One region of the Rhizobium sp. B21/90 genome, then DNA from elsewhere that is predicted to be linked to it. Evidence: riboswitches for the same ligand, from Rfam matches in the RefSeq annotation. Region 1 holds a riboswitch; each other region holds the start of a gene.
The links. A riboswitch is a leader RNA that binds a small molecule or an ion and turns the genes downstream of it on or off. The one in region 1 is predicted to bind thiamine pyrophosphate.
Positions count from the first base shown of each region.

Region 1 (5,142 bases):
ATCAAGGCCTACGCAATGGCACTCGCCGCAGTTCCTGATGCCAACGTGTCATGGACTGACGACAGCCTGATCGTCCATCGGCATGTAGATATCGGCGTTGCCGTATCCGTACCCGGCGGGCTTATCACGCCGATCGTGCGAAATGCCGAGACAAAGACCTTGTCTGTCATTTCGACCGAGATGAAGGACCTCGGTGCCCGCGCCAAGGAAGGTAAGCTGAAGCCCGAGGAGTACCAGGGGGGGACCGCCGCGATCTCCAATCTTGGCATGTTCGGCATTCGCGAATTCGCAGCCATCGTCAATCCGCCGCACGCCACCATCCTTGCCGTCGGCGCCGGAGAAAGACGCGCCGTGATCTCCGGGGAGGCTGTGGTACCCGCGACGCTGATGACCGTGACGCTATCGACCGATCACCGTGCAGTGGATGGCGCTCTCGCGGCAGAGTTGATCGGAGCCTTCAGGACATACATCGAAACGCCGATGGCGATGATCATATAGTGCAAGTCCGGGTGGATCAGATCCACCCGGATGCCCCAAAGTCTCCTTGCGAAGATGGGCTGGAGGAAAAGTCTCACTTCCATGCCTGAGCGATCATGAAGCCGATCGCCGCGGCGCTCAAATGGTCGGCGCTACCAGCCGTTCTGTGCTCGGGGCCCGATCGAACTTGTTTTCCGCATTTTGCCGGGCGAGCATGCCGACGCGCATCTCTGGCAGATCAGGTGTCGCCCAGTTGGGCTCGCCGCCAAAAAACTTGTCGAGAAATGCGACCGCATAGGCAGGCATCTCGCTGGTGTTCTCCTTGAACGACCACCAGGTCCGCAGATCATCGACACCGCCCGACAGGGGCAATGTCGACTGGAATTCCTGCTGATGCACGGCTATGACCGCACTGATGCAATAGTTGGTGTAAAGAAAACCCTCGGGCCAGAAGGCCACAATCCCGGGGACCGGAACGGCGCTTTTTGCCTCTACCAGATCGACTTTCGCAGGCCGCGCCTTGATCAGTTCTTTCAATGCGAGACCGCCGGCAAAAACGATGAAATCCGCACGGTTCACAGTCGCTAGGCTCTTCTTCGCATCCAGCACCTCGACCCAGTCGATGAATACCTTTGCAAGCTTGTCCTCGTCGATGGTGACAGACAGTCCGTAACGCGCAGATAGCGTCTGCGCACTGCTGCGAAATGACTTTCGAAACCATCTGAGTTGGCGGAGCCGATGTCCGAAATCAGGCTCTGCTGCAATCTCATTCTGGGTGAGCAGATCCAAGCGCGTAACTCCGGCAGGACAAATTATCCCGAATATTGCGCTTAATTTGTACAATATGCATAAGAAACTGTCAAATGTTCAGCGCACAGCTTCAGGGAAGGTGTCTGAGAAGGCTCGTGCAGGTTTTAATCAGTGCTTCGGTTCGCAAGCCGGACCTGATGGCTTCCTGAAAGACCTCGCTGCGGAGATTGCAAACCGTGATCGCATCCGGCGTAAACGACTGAAACTCGCTTCCCGTGAGGCGATCTGAAATCGAAAGTGCGAACGCAAGCGACAGGGCCGCATAGAGTTTCCAGGTTTCGCTGTCATGGACATTGCCAACGCTCGCGATTGGCTCGTGCTTTACAAACGCGACGAAAACTGTTGCGCAGCAGGTGCCGAGGTCGTCCAAGGTCCATCGCTCGCTTCTGGACGCCGTCATGACTTGCCTTGCCGCTGCCGTGACGCGCGCTTTCAGGATGAGCCGGGCCGGGCCAACGCCCTTGGTGATGAGCTTGAGCGCCGTGTAAAGGTCGTCGGTGAGTTCGTCCTCGTCGCCAGAGATTGCTCCGCTCGCTGCACCGAAGTAGAAGGAGAACTCCCGGAACCCTGCCTCCGGCGCCCGCAGATCCCGCAAAGGCGTGACGAGCGATTGCAACGTTGTCATCACCCCATCCACCGTCTGCAAAGTGCCGCCGACAAGACGGCTTAGCTCTGCCGGAAGGGGTGGCAATGGCTGGTTGGCGACGCTGATGGCGGGTGCCTCGGAGCTCAACGTGTGGATGAGATGCCGGAGGCCCCGAAACTGGTCACCGATATTGTCTTTCAGGTCCCGTCGAATGGTAGAAAGCATGGCACAGCCTCTATCTGAAGAACGCCCGGCCGAGCCGAGGCATTTCGCCAGATTATACCCTATATCAGGACAATATTGTACGCCTTCCTCGCAAAAATAGAGTCTTCCGGTTCACTTGTATGACACTCAGTAGACAAGCCAGGAGGCGCCAGTGGGTGTAGGGGCGCTTCGTCGCAAGGGGCCTTGATGCGCGCACCTAAAACGCAGCGCCGGGCCAGCGCATATCTCTGCCCGCATCATTAGTTTCAACGTCCACCGGTTCAGCTCCCATAAACCCCCGCGCCTGTGCTTCGCACCGTGCCCAACTGTACCGTCTTTCATCCCCTTGACGCCTTCGTCGGGCTGCCATAGGCTTTGTCGTATTCACCAGGGGTGTCCCGTCAAGGGGCTGAGATTCTGCTATCGCGCGCAGTGACCCGTTGAACCTGATCCAGTTCATACTGGCGTAGGGACGGTGCAAAGCGCTGCTGCAGTTACAGATCCGCATCCCGGATTCCGTGTCGGCGTTCTTCCATCATTCCGGCTCTAGGACTGGGTCTCCAAACGCAAACTTGGAGCCTCACGATGAATATTGCCTCTAAAAACCAGAGCCCGACGGTCACCTCGGGCGCATTCCCGGCCTCCCGCAAAATCCATGTCGAAGGCCAGCGATATCCCCACATTCGCGTGCCGATGCGCGAAATCTCCCTGCATCCGACTGCGGGGGAGCCGCCTGTTATCGTGTATGACAGCTCGGGCCCGTACACCGATCCAGGCCATATCGTTGCGATCGATCGCGGTCTTTCGCGCCTGCGGGAAAACTGGATCCTGGCGCGCGGCGATGTTGAGCGTTACGAAGGCCGCCACGTCATGCCGGAGGATAACGGCTTTGCCACCGGCGAGCGATTGACGCCGGAATTTCCCGTTCGCGATGCGCCTCTGAAGGCCGCTCCCGGCCGGGCCGTCACCCAGCTTGCCTATGCTCGCGCCGGCATCATCACGCCCGAGATGGAATTCATTGCCATCCGCGAAAATCTCGGACGCCAGGCTGTCCGTGAAGCCTCGTTGCGGGATGGCGAAAGTTTTGGCGCTCACATCCCGGATTTCGTAACGCCGGAATTCGTGCGCCGTGAGGTGGCCGAGGGCCGCGCCGTCATTCCGGCCAATATCAACCATCCCGAAAGCGAGCCGATGATCATCGGCCGTAATTTTCTGGTGAAGATCAACGCCAACATCGGCAACTCTGCTGTCACCTCGTCCATGGAGGAGGAGGTCGAGAAGATGGTCTGGGCGATCCGCTGGGGCGCCGATACGGTGATGGACCTGTCGACCGGTCGCAACATCCACAATATCCGCGACTGGATCATCCGCAATTCGCCCGTGCCGATTGGCACCGTGCCGCTCTATCAGGCTTTGGAAAAGGTGGGTGGCATTGCCGAAGATCTTTCCTGGGAAGTCTATCGCGACACACTCATCGAGCAGGCCGAACAGGGCGTCGACTATTTCACCATCCACGCCGGCGTCCGCCTTGCCTACATCCACCTCACCGTCAACCGCGTGACCGGCATCGTCTCGCGTGGCGGGTCCATCATGGCCAAGTGGTGTCTGCACCACCACCGCGAAAGCTTTCTCTACGAGCACTTCGACGAGATCTGCGATATCGCCCGCGCCTACGACGTGACGTTTTCGCTGGGCGACGGACTGCGTCCGGGCTCGATTGCCGACGCCAACGATGCCGCCCAGTTCGCGGAGCTGGAGACGCTTGGCGAACTGACGAAAATCGCCTGGGCAAAGGATTGCCAAGTGATGATCGAAGGACCGGGCCATGTTCCGATGCACAAGATCAAGGAGAACATGGACAAGCAGCTGGAGACCTGTGGCGAGGCGCCGTTCTACACGCTTGGACCGCTGACCACCGATATCGCCCCCGGCTACGACCACATCACGTCGGCAATCGGCGCTGCGATGATCGGCTGGTTCGGCACCGCTATGCTCTGCTACGTGACACCGAAGGAACATCTGGGCCTGCCCGACCGCGACGACGTCAAGACCGGCGTCATCACCTACAAGATCGCCGCCCATGCGGCCGATCTCGCCAAGGGCCATCCGGGCGCACGCCTGCGTGACGATGCGCTGTCGCGCGCACGGTTCGAATTCCGCTGGGAGGACCAGTTCAATCTTTCGCTCGACCCGGATACGGCGCGCAGCTTCCACGACCAGACGCTGCCGAAGGAGGCGCACAAGGTGGCGCATTTCTGCTCCATGTGCGGCCCGAAATTCTGTTCCATGAAGATCTCGCACGAGATCCGTGCCGAAGCGCAGAAGGAGGGGCTGGAGGCGATGGCTGCCCGCTATCGTGACGGCGGCGATCTTTACATGCCGGTGGAAAATCCTGCCGAGACGATAGTCGGTGAAGCCTGATGGCGGGGTTTCTTGTCAGGGGTGCCGGTGTCGCCGGACTGACCGTCGCGTATGAACTGCGCAAACGCGGCCATGAAGTCGATATTGTGGATTGCCGGGATGCGGCAGGGCTCGGAGCATCGTCCTTTGCCGGCGGAATGCTTGCGCCCTATTGCGAAAGAGAGGCGGCGGACGAGAGCGTTCTGACACTGGGTTGGGGAGCTGCAGACTGGTGGAGCGACGCCGTACCGGGCGAGGTCGTTCGCAACGGCACGCTGGTGGTGGCACAGCCGCGCGACATGCCGGATCTCGTCCGGTTTGCCTCCCGTACGACAGGCCACGTCTGGGTCGACCGGGATGGCATCGCCGAGCTCGAGCCATCGCTTGGCGGGCGGTTCGAAAAGGCGCTGTTTTTTTGGTCCGAAGCCCATCTCGATCCGCGGAGGGCGTTGACCCGTCTGGCCGAAGCTCTCGGCCGGGGTGGCAGCCGGTTCTACTTCGGTGCCAGCCAGCTGCCGGAACGGCACTACACTTCCACAATCGATTGCACCGGACCGGCGGCGATCCCCCACATTACCGGGCTGCGTGGCGTACGGGGCGAGATGCTGCATCTGGAAACCGAGGAGATCAGTTTGTCGCGTCCGGTGCGGATGCTGCATCCGCGC
Region 1 is NZ_CP072165.1:297,947-303,088, reverse strand. It holds gene J5278_RS29435 (dihydrolipoamide acetyltransferase family protein) at 1-498, shown strand, start outside; gene J5278_RS29430 (hypothetical protein) at 616-1,266, opposite strand; gene J5278_RS29425 (hypothetical protein) at 1,358-2,098, opposite strand; TPP riboswitch at 2,457-2,568, shown strand; gene thiC (phosphomethylpyrimidine synthase ThiC) at 2,663-4,498, shown strand; gene J5278_RS29415 (FAD-dependent oxidoreductase) at 4,498-5,142, shown strand, end outside.

Region 2 (5,142 bases), on a different replicon from region 1:
CGCCTTGCGTCCGGCCTCTTCGACATAGTGCTTCGTCTCCGCTGCGTCCTCGTGCTCATCGAGATAAGAAACGAGCACATCCGCACCCTCCCGCGCAAATGCGATTGCGACGGCGCGGCCGATGCCGCTGTCGCCGCCGGTAATTACGGCGCGCTTTCCGGCCAGACGTCCGGACCCCTTGTAGGAGCTCTCCCCGTGGTCGGGCTTCGGATCCATCCGGGCCGTCTTGCCGGGGATGGACTGTGACTGCGTGGGAAATGGCGGCTTGGGATAACCGTTCATGGCCTGTCTCCTTTTGGTCGGCTTGGACCAGACTAACCAGCGTTGCGCGTCATGGTTCCCCACCGAAGTCTCCGAATTCAATCTGAAGGATGGCGGCACTGAAGCCTGCAGGCTGCGGATGAGCGTTCGGCAATTTGCCACGCACGCCATCGAACGGCACGGATCGGAACTTCAAGGGCCCGAATTTGTTTCTGAACATGACAATGAGAGGATCATCATGACCAACACCCTGCACAAGGCAGACGCGACCGGCAAGCTTGAGCTGGCCAACGAAACCGCGCCAGTTTCCTACAGCGTGACTGTCGCGACCGAAAAAGAGAATGGCAAGTTTGCTGTTACCCTGCTCGTCAAGGCACCCCGCGATTGGTTGCTAAAACGCGGCTTCACATCGTCTGCGACCCTCGTCAGGCACGATGGAGACCAGGTCGAACTCCATCATGATGGCGAACTCGACGTCGGCGAAGCAGTATCGGTCGAGTTGTCCGCAGTTGACACCTCCTGCTCCGACGACAGCGAACTGCAGCGCAAGTATCCAGAATTGCGCGGCTGAAGCCGTGCCGAACGGGAGGACCCGCAGACATGAGGCCAGCAGAGCGAGAGGTCGTCTTCTCCAAGCGCGCACTTGCCGCAACGATAACAGGGATCGACAGCGATGACGGCGCCGACGACATGATTGTAGGCCTGTCACTGGGTGAGGCTATCCTGTTCGTCGCCGAAGAGGCAGGTATAGGCGCTTCCAACGCCCATGTTTCTTATGGCGAGAGCAGAACTCTCAGCTATACCGATTGTCTCAGTGTCTATCGAGATTTCGGGCTATCCCTCAAGGCTGACGCGAAGAGTTGAGATTGTGAAACGCAGTGCCGGCGTACTGATCTACCGCTTTGCCACACATGGGGCACCCGAAGTCCTGCTCGTCCATCCGGGCGGCCCCTTCTGGGCCCGCAAGGACGAAGGCGCCTGGTCGCTTCCAAAAGGCGGCATCGAACCGGACGAGGACGATCTCGCCGCGGCCCGCCGGGAGGTCCGCGAGGAGATCGGCACCAGCCTCAACGGTCCGTTCACGCTGCTCGGGGAAATCAGACAGCCTGGTGGCAAAGTCGTCGTCGCTTTCGCGGCCAATGCCGAGATCGATGCAGACGCGATCGTCAGCAACAGTTTCGAAATGCAGTGGCCGCCGAAATCCGGCCAGATACAAAGTTTTCCGGAAGTCGACCGCGCCGGCTGGTTCGATCTCGATCAGGCGGAAATCAAGCTGCTGCGGGGGCAACGACCGTTTCTCGAGGCATTCAAGGCGTTCATGGAGCGCCTTGACGTCCCTAGTCGTCGAGCGTGATCCACGCGGGAGCATGATCGCTGGCATGCGCCCAGCCGCGGACGTCCCTGTCGACCCCGGCGTCGCACAGCCGCTCGACCAGCGAGGGACTGAGGAGGAAGTGGTCGATGCGCAAACCGGCATCGCGGGCATAGGCGTTGCGGAGATATTTCCAGAACGTATAGATCCGTTGATCGGGGTGCATCTGCCGTATGCCGTCTGTCCAGCCTTGATCGAGGAGCTCCCGGAAGGCGTAGCGGACATCGGGATGAAACAGCGCATCGTCGATCCAGCGTTTCGGATTATAAACGTCGAGTTCGGTCGGCATCACATTGAAATCGCCGGCAAGGACGACCGGGACCTCGAGCTCCAGAAGCTCGGTCGCATAGTCGGCGAGGCGCTGGAACCAGGCTAGCTTGTATTCGAACTTCGGGCCTGGTTGCGGATTGCCGTTCGGAAGGTACAGGCAGCCGACCAGGACGCCGCCGATTGCCGCCTCGATATAACGGCTCTGTCCATCGTCATCACCGGGCAACCCGCGTCTGGTCTCCAGCGGCATAGCGTCCCGCGCCAGGATTGCCACGCCGTTCCAGCTTTTCTGCCCATGCCAGATCGCCCCGTAGCCTGCCCGCTCGATTTCCCGAGCCGGGAAGCGGGTGTCCGGCGCCTTCAATTCCTGCAGACAGACGATGTCCGGACTGAATTCGTCGAGCCAGCGCAGCAGGTTTTCGAGGCGACCGTTCACGCCGTTTACATTGTAGGTCGCAATTTTCATCTGATGGCGTCCCTGCGCGTTGCAAGCCGCAACTCTCGCCTCGCAAACGGGTCAGGCGGCAAAAGGATGCATGCGGCCTGCCATGACCTTGCAGTTCCACTCCCTCGGCCGACCCGGGAAAAATCTGCTTTTATCTCTTCCGCTCCATGCTATCAGAGGGGATCGACAGGGGTGCTCCGTATTGCCGGGGCTGAGACCGAAGCGCACATGCTTCCAAACCCTAAAGCTGATCTGGATAATACCAGCGGAGCGAGGCGGGCTAAAATGTTTTCAGGCGCACAAATATCACTTTATCCGATGACCGACGATTTCGTCGGCGTCATCCACGGCGCGCTCGGTGCTCTGGACCCCTATCGTGACCAGATGCGGGTGTCGACCGACGATCTCTCGACCCTGCTGGTCGGCTCGACCGACGTACTATTTCCAGCGATGCGCGACCTCTTCGTGGCGGCAGCCTCATCGGGCAAGCACTGCGTACTGCACGCCACGGTATCGCGCGGCTGCCCCGGCGAACCCGACGATCCGATCTGCACGCCAAGCACCAGCATGGTCAGCACCCTACCGCTCGAAGAACGCAAGCAGGCGGCTCTCGCAGCCGTTCGCGAAACGCCCCTGACGGGAGAGACTGTCTCCGCGCAATTCTCGCTCTACGTTCTCGGCATCGATCAGCACATGGACGAGATCTACGGCTGCATCGACTTCCTCAAGCAGTCCGGCGTGTTCCACAGTTCAAAGAACTTCTGCACCAAGCTGCGCGGCGATGCCGGCGCGGTCTTTGCGACGATCAACGAGGCCTTCTGCCGCTTTGGCCCGACCATGGGCCACGTCACGCTCGATATCACTATATCTGCCCATAGCCCCTCGTCATCCTGAGATCAACCGGGGAAGCCAGCATTACTGTCGAGGATCGTTGCCGAGGTCTCGCGCCGGTTTCGGTTTGGCGAACAGATAGCCCTGAACCTGCGTGCAGCCGATCTCCTGGAGAACGGCGAACTGCTCCTCGGTCTCCACGCCCTCCGCCGTCGTCGACATCCCCAGGGTCTGGGCAAGAGCGGTGATGAGCCGGACGACGGACAGTGATTCCGAATGCAGGGTCAACTCGCGGATGAACGACCGATCGATCTTGATCTTGTCGAAGGGGAAACTTCTGAGATTGGACAGCGACGAATAGCCGGTACCGAAATCATCCATAGCAATCGAGATGCCGAGTTTCTTGAGGGCCAGCAAGGTCGACGCCGTATGGGCGCCTGCATCGAGCAGGACGGATTCCGTGATTTCCAGCTCCAGCCGGCCGGCCTCGAGCCCGCTATCCGTCAGGGCCGCGACGACCGTCTGGATCAGGTTGTCGTTACGGAACTGGATCGGGGAAAGATTGACGGCGACCGTGATGTGGTCAGGCCAGCGCACGGCATCGGCGCAGGCCTGGTTGAGCACCCACGCACCGAGCGCGCCGATCAGCCCTGTATCCTCGGCAATCGGGATGAAGTCCATTGGCGGGATTTGACCCATCCGGGGATGGTTCCACCGTAACAGCGCCTCGTAGCCGGATACCTGACGCGTCGCGGTGTCCACGAGAGGCTGGTAGTAAACTTCCATCTCGCGCCGCTTGAGCGCTTTGCGCAGATCGACTTCCAGCGCCTTTCGCGCCAGCAGCCGCTCGTCCATGTCAGGACGGAAGACGCGCACGCGTCCCTTCCCTTCGGCCTTGGCCTCGTACATGGCCAGATCCGCGTATTTCAACAGTTCTTCCGGATCCGAGGAATGCTGGGGAAACTTTGCCACGCCAACGCTGGCGCCAATGGTCACCTCGTGATCGTCCAACAGGTAAGGACGCGTCAGCTCTGCAACCAGCCGGATCGGCAGCTCCAGGCTCTCCTTCTCGCTGGCTTCCTCGCTCAAATCCTCGTTGGCTTTAAGGATATTGATGACAGCAAACTCATCGCCGCCGATGCGGGCGACGACGTCGCGGGGGCCGACATGGGCGAGCAGGCGCTGCGATACCCGCTGCAGAAGCTCGTCTCCAACGTGGTGCCCCATCGTATCGTTGACATCCTTGAAGCCGTCGAGGTCAAGGAAACATACGGCCACCGCGTCGCCGTCGCGCTTTGCCTCCTTCAGCTTGCGCTCCAGCATCTCCATGAACAGCACCCTGTTCGCCAGATTGGTCAGCGCATCGTGATGGGCCATGTGGGCGATGCGCGCATCCAGCCGACGCCGCTCCGTGATGTCCTCGTAGGTCGCAAGCCAGCCGCCTTCCGGCAGCGGCTCGTGGGTCACCACGTAGGCCTTGCGATCGGAAGCCTCATGCATGAAGACGCCGCGCCGCGCTTCCTTGATCAGCGGAATCTGGAGGGCAAGAAGCTGTTCGAAGGTCGAAGAACCAGACCCGGACTCGGAGGTTTTGGCAATGCTGTCGATGGACGTACCGCTGGCGATGCCGCGCGGCCGCGCCGCCATCGTCGAGAAGCGGTCGTTGCAGACGATCATGCGGCCGTCCTTGTCAAACATGCACAGCGCCTGCGTCATGTTGTTGAAGGCCGTCAGATAGCGAAAATTCTGCGCGTCGGTTTCCCGCGATGTGCGCTGCAGCTCTTCCGTTGCCCTGTTGAGTTTGTCGCGCGCGCGCGCAAGCAGCCGGTTGTGCTGGACAAGAAGGATGATCAGAGCGATGCCGCAGAGGATGAGGCCAGCGGTCAGGCCCGTATAGATCAGATGCAGCCGCTCAAGACCGGCCTCGTCTTCATCGATCTTCTTCGCACCGCTTTCGATTGCA
Region 2 is NZ_CP072162.1:1,843,420-1,848,561, reverse strand. It holds gene J5278_RS08795 (SDR family oxidoreductase) at 1-282, opposite strand, end outside; gene J5278_RS08790 (hypothetical protein) at 500-832, shown strand; gene J5278_RS08785 (hypothetical protein) at 862-1,125, shown strand; gene J5278_RS08780 (NUDIX domain-containing protein) at 1,127-1,615, shown strand; gene xth (exodeoxyribonuclease III) at 1,599-2,369, opposite strand; TPP riboswitch at 2,527-2,639, shown strand; gene J5278_RS08770 (YkoF family thiamine/hydroxymethylpyrimidine-binding protein) at 2,634-3,242, shown strand; gene J5278_RS08765 (bifunctional diguanylate cyclase/phosphodiesterase) at 3,264-5,142, opposite strand, start outside.
Region 2: linked by a shared signal. The riboswitch ahead of J5278_RS08770 (YkoF family thiamine/hydroxymethylpyrimidine-binding protein) and the one ahead of thiC (phosphomethylpyrimidine synthase ThiC) in region 1 are both predicted to bind thiamine pyrophosphate.

Region 3 (5,142 bases), on a different replicon from region 1:
ACCATCCGGTCGCCAGCACGATCGGCGGCGCCAAGAGGACAAGCGATGAGGCGGCACCGAGCGTCGCCGAAAAGGCGCGGAGGCCTGTCGTGCCTTTTCGCACCGACGAGATGGCATAGCGGGCTCGCACGATTGCCAGCGAGAGGATGACAGCGAGCAGGCCGGCGGAAAGCGCGATGGCAAGGCTGGTCAGCAGCGCCTGCAGGAAGACCGGCTGGCTGGCGAGCCCGCCGAGGTTGGCCTCCATGCCTGCCACCGCGACGGACACCAGCGGCAGCACGATGAACAGCGCAACAGTCGCGATCACCGCGCCGTCGGACAGTTGCGCCAGACGCTGCCGCCCGTCGAGGCGGCGTGGCGCCCTGCCGGTTGCGGGGCCCGGATCGTCCGGCGCCGGCAGCAGCGCCATCACGGCAAGCACGGCGCCGGTCATCGCAACCTGCAGCAAGGCCAGTGCAACGGCACGGCCGGGGTCGAAGTCGAACCGCAGCGCCTGATAGATGGCAACTTCGATTGTCGTGGCCGCCGGTCCGCCGCCGAGCATCAGGACCAGGGTAAAACTGGTGGCACAGAGCATGAAGATGAGGCCGGCGATACCGGGGATGAGTGCCCGCAGCACAGGCCATTCGATGAAGCGGAATACGGCGCCCGGACGCATGCCAAGGCCGGATGCCATCAACCAGTATTCCGGCGGCACGCGCTCGAGGCCCGGCAGCATCAGCCTGACGGCGAGCGGCAGGTTGAAAAACACATGGGCTACGAGAATGCCGGAAAGCCCATAAATGCTGACCGGTTGTGCGAGGCCAAGCGTCTGCAGGGCGTCGTTGACGATGCCCTGTCGGCCCCAGATGCCCAGAAGCCCCATGGCGCCGATCAGCACCGGAAGCCCCATCGGCACGGCCATGAGGCGGATCAGCCAGAGGCGGCCGGGAAAGTTCCGTTGTCGGGCCAAGGCACGCGCCACGGGGATGGCAAGCGTTACCGACAACACCGTCGAGAGCGTCGCCTGCAACAAGGTGAACCGCAGGACCCGCAGGATATAGGGATCGAGCAGAGGAGCGTTGCCTTGCGTCTCGATGCCGGCGGCGAGCAGTGCGCCGACAGCAAGGCCGACGAACAGCAGAATGCCGGCGAGGCTGATAGCCCCGCCGGTCAGTGCTTTCGCTCGCTCGGATTTCGTCAGCATAGGGCTCGATCAGTTGCCGCTGGTGGCGGCCAGCCATTCGTCGATCCAGGCCTTGCGGTTCTTGTCGACTTCGGCGGGGCTCATCAGGAACGTCTTGGTGGGTACGACGAGCTTGCCGAAAGCATCCGGCAGCGGCTCCGAGGTGGCGGCGACCGGCATCATCCAGTTGTTGGTCGGGATGATGTCTTGAAAAACGGGTGTGATCATGAATTTCAGGAAGTCGCGCGCCAGATCCTTGTTGGCAGAGGTTTTCGTCAGGCCTGCTACCTCGATCTGGATGTAGTGGCCTTCCGAGAAGGATGCCGCCTGGTAGCGGTCGGTCTTGTCGGCGATCATGTGATAGGCTGGCGACGTCGTGTAGGAGAGCACCATCGGCGCTTCGCCCTTGGTGAACAGGTCATAGGCTTCCGACCAGCCAGGCGTGACGGTCAGGATGCGGCCCTTGAGCTTTTTCCATGCTTCCGCAGACTTGTCGCCATAAACCGACTTCACCCAAAGCAGCAGGCCCAGGCCCGGCGTCGAGGTACGCGGATCCTCGATGACGATCTTCTGCGACGGGTCTCCCTCAACCAGTTCCTTCATGCTCTTCGGCGGGTTCTTGATGACCTGCGTGTCGTAGACCACTGCGAAATGCCCGTAATCGTAGGGAACGAAGACGTCGTCCTTGAAGTCGCCCGGCAGCTTCACGGCCGTCGTGTCGATGCCGGCGGGCTCGAACAGACCGGTATCCCTGGCTTCATCAACGAGATTGGTGTCGAGACCTAGAACCACGTCCGCCTTGGTGTCCTTGCCCTCGAGTTTCAGGCGCGACAGGAGCGCGACGCCATCGGTGACGGCGACATAGTTGACGGTGCAGCCGCAGGTCTTTTCGAACGCCGCCTTGACCTTGGGGCCGGGGCCCCAGTCGGCGGTGAAACTCTCGTAGGTATAGACGGTCAGTGTCTTGTCTGCTGCCTGGCTGGCATGAGCGGTCAGAAGTGTCGTGCCGGCCGCCAGAACAAGGCCAGCCATAAATGTCGTCAGAGATCGGGTGGGCATCGAAGCGCCTCCTCCTTGGTTCGCGTTAAAACGGAGAATAGGCGCTGTTGATTTCGCGCGTCTAATCCCTCCGCCGGTGTTAACCGGATCAGGTTCCGCGGGTTGGCTGGTGAAAGCCTCTCAGCCAGATGTCCGGATGGACATGAGGCACCCCGTTAGAGCGAGGAAAGATGTAGCGGCGGGAGGGGTGGATGGCAAGGGGCCCCGACACGCGCGAAGCCCAGCTTTATCAATCCGCGACGTGGGCTGCAGCCGCAGGGTCGATCGTCTTGGCAATGGTTGCGCCCGGTAGCTGGACGTTCTTAAGGCAAAGTGCGGTGACCAGGCCGACAAGGCAGATGCCCGACGCCGTCAGGAACAGCGGGTTGAAGGCGGCAGCGTAGGCTTCGGCCACGGCTTCGCGCGTGGCAGCCGGCAAGGCCGCCATCATCTTCGGCGTGACTTCCTCGATATTGCTGACGCCGGGGATCGACAGGCCGACATGCAGCAGGCGGGAGCCGATGATGGCGCCGTAGATGGAGATGGCGATCGAGGCGCCGCCCATGCGCGACAGCGTGACGGCGCCGGTGGCTGCTCCGATATCGCGGCTAGAGGCTGCGTTCTGGATGCCGATGACCGGCACCTGCTGGGCAAGCCCGATGCCAATGCCATGCAGCAGCATCAGGCCGCCGATCAGATAAACCGGCGTGCCGGCATGGACTTGCGACAGGGCCGCAAAGGCAATCATGCTGCAGGCCGCACTGCCGATGGCGAAGGGCTTGTAGCGCCCGGTGGCCGAGATAAGCCGTCCCGCCGACAGCGAGCCACAGACGATGCCGCCGGTCAGGAGAATGAACAACAGGCCGGCAACCGAGGGCGAAAGGCCAGTGGTCGTCTGCAGGAATAGCGCGAAATAGTTGACCATTCCGATGGCGATGGCGCCGCTGGTGAGCGAGGTGATCAGCAACAGCCCGAAGGTCGGATTGCGGAACAACTGCATCGGCACGATCGGCTCCGGGGCGCGGCGCTCGATGAAGACCCAGGAAATGGCGCAGACGATGCCGAATGCGATAATAGCGAGAACTGCCGGGGACAGCAGCGATCCGAACAGCTGGGTACCGTCAGCGGCAAGCACGATGCAGGTGGTCGTCATCGCCAGCACGATTGCGCCGGCATAGTCGATCTGCGGCTTGCGGGCGGGTTTCCGGTAGGGGAGCATGGTGATGAGGCCGGCAAGGACGATGAAGCCGATCGGTATGTTGACGAGAAAGATCGAGCGCCAGCCGAACAGGTCGCTCATCGTGCCGCCGAGCACCGGGCCGATGGCGCCTGATGCCATCAGGACCAGGCTGGAATAGCTCTGGTAGCGGGCTCTCTCTCGAGGCTCGAACAGGTCGGCGTTGATCGAGAAGATCGATACGAGGATACCGCCGCCGCCAAGGCCTTGAAGGACGCGGGCAGCAATCAGCGTGTTCATCGACACGGCAAGACCGCAAATGGCGGAGCCGACGGTGAAGATGGCGATCGCGGTGATCATCACGTATTTGCGGCCGAAAAGGTCGCCCAGCTTGCCGTAGACCGGCATGACGGCGCTCAGCGAGAGGAGATAGGCAGAGCCGATCCAGCCGAAACGCTCGAGATGGCCGAATTCGCCGACGATGGTCGGGAGCGCGGTCGAGACGATCTGGTTGTCGAGCATCGCCATGAACATGGCAACCATCAGGAACAGATAGAGTATCAGCCGGCGACGGGGATCCGCCACAAGGGGCGCAGACGGCAGGTGCATATCCATGGGGCTTCCTATCCAGAGTGGCCGTTATATGTGCTGATAGCATATATCTGTCAAGCGCATTTGAATGCATTCTGCATATTCAACTTTTCGCGATGATCTGTTACCGTGGCGGAATGACAGTAACCTTGAAGACAGACGAACCGGTTTCGATGGATGCGCAGGAGGCGTATATCCAGCATATCGGACAGGTGATGACGCGGATGCGGCTGATGACCGGACGCCGGATGATCAGCCGGCTGGCAATCCAGAACGTGGCGCCGGACCTGGAGCTCTCGCATCTCGACGTGCTCGACGCGATCAGACGGGCGGAGGCGGGGGGCGAGGTGACGGTCGGCGCGGTTGCCGAGATCCTGCGCATCGATCCGTCACGGGCCAGTCGTATCGTTGCCGAGATGGTGACGCGTGGCGTCCTGCGCCGCAAGGCATCGCAGGCGGACGCAAGGCGCATCGTCGTGGTGATGAGCGCGCTCGGCCAGCGGCTGCTTGCAGAGGTGCAGGCACAGAAGCGGGCGCTCATCGGGGATATCGTTGCCGATTGGTCCGAGGACGACATGCAGACCTTTTCGCGCCTTTTCGATCAGTTTATCGGTGGCTTCGAGGATGCGTTTCGGGTGCGCTACCGGGATTCGGATACCTAAAGGCGCCCATTTGACGGATGACAGACTGTCGCTCTTCCCTATCGACCGGTCTTTGCGCTATGGGCTTGGCCCATGAGTTCATCCACCTTCACGATCCTGCTCGGCGGAGCGCTGCATCTGACGGAGCGGCTTCAGGCGGCAGTCGCCGGCAGTCGCTTCATCGCCGCCGATGGCGGCATGCGGCATGCGCAGGCGCTTGGTGTGGTACCGGAACTGTGGGTCGGCGATTTCGATTCGAGCCCGGCCGACCTCGGCGAGGCCTTTCCGAATGTGCCCCGGCAGCCTTATCCTGCCGCCAAGGCCCAGACGGATGGCGAGATTGCCATCGAGGAGGCAATCCGTCGCGGTGCCCGTCGCCTGGTGCTTGCCGGCGCGCTCGGAGGCGAGCGGTCCGACCATGCACTGGCGTTGCTTCTCTACGGCGTCAGCCTGGCGGAGCAGGGGTTCTCGATGCTGTTGACCTCCGGCGAGGAGGAGGCCGTGCCGCTGATCGCCGGTGCCATGGAGAT
Region 3 is NZ_CP072162.1:461,802-466,943, forward strand. It holds gene thiP (thiamine/thiamine pyrophosphate ABC transporter permease ThiP) at 1-1,186, opposite strand, end outside; gene thiB (thiamine ABC transporter substrate binding subunit) at 1,196-2,224, opposite strand; TPP riboswitch at 2,273-2,389, opposite strand; gene J5278_RS02160 (MDR family MFS transporter) at 2,454-3,995, opposite strand; gene J5278_RS02165 (MarR family winged helix-turn-helix transcriptional regulator) at 4,109-4,633, shown strand; gene J5278_RS02170 (thiamine diphosphokinase) at 4,706-5,142, shown strand, end outside.
Region 3: linked by a shared signal. The riboswitch ahead of thiB (thiamine ABC transporter substrate binding subunit) and the one ahead of thiC (phosphomethylpyrimidine synthase ThiC) in region 1 are both predicted to bind thiamine pyrophosphate.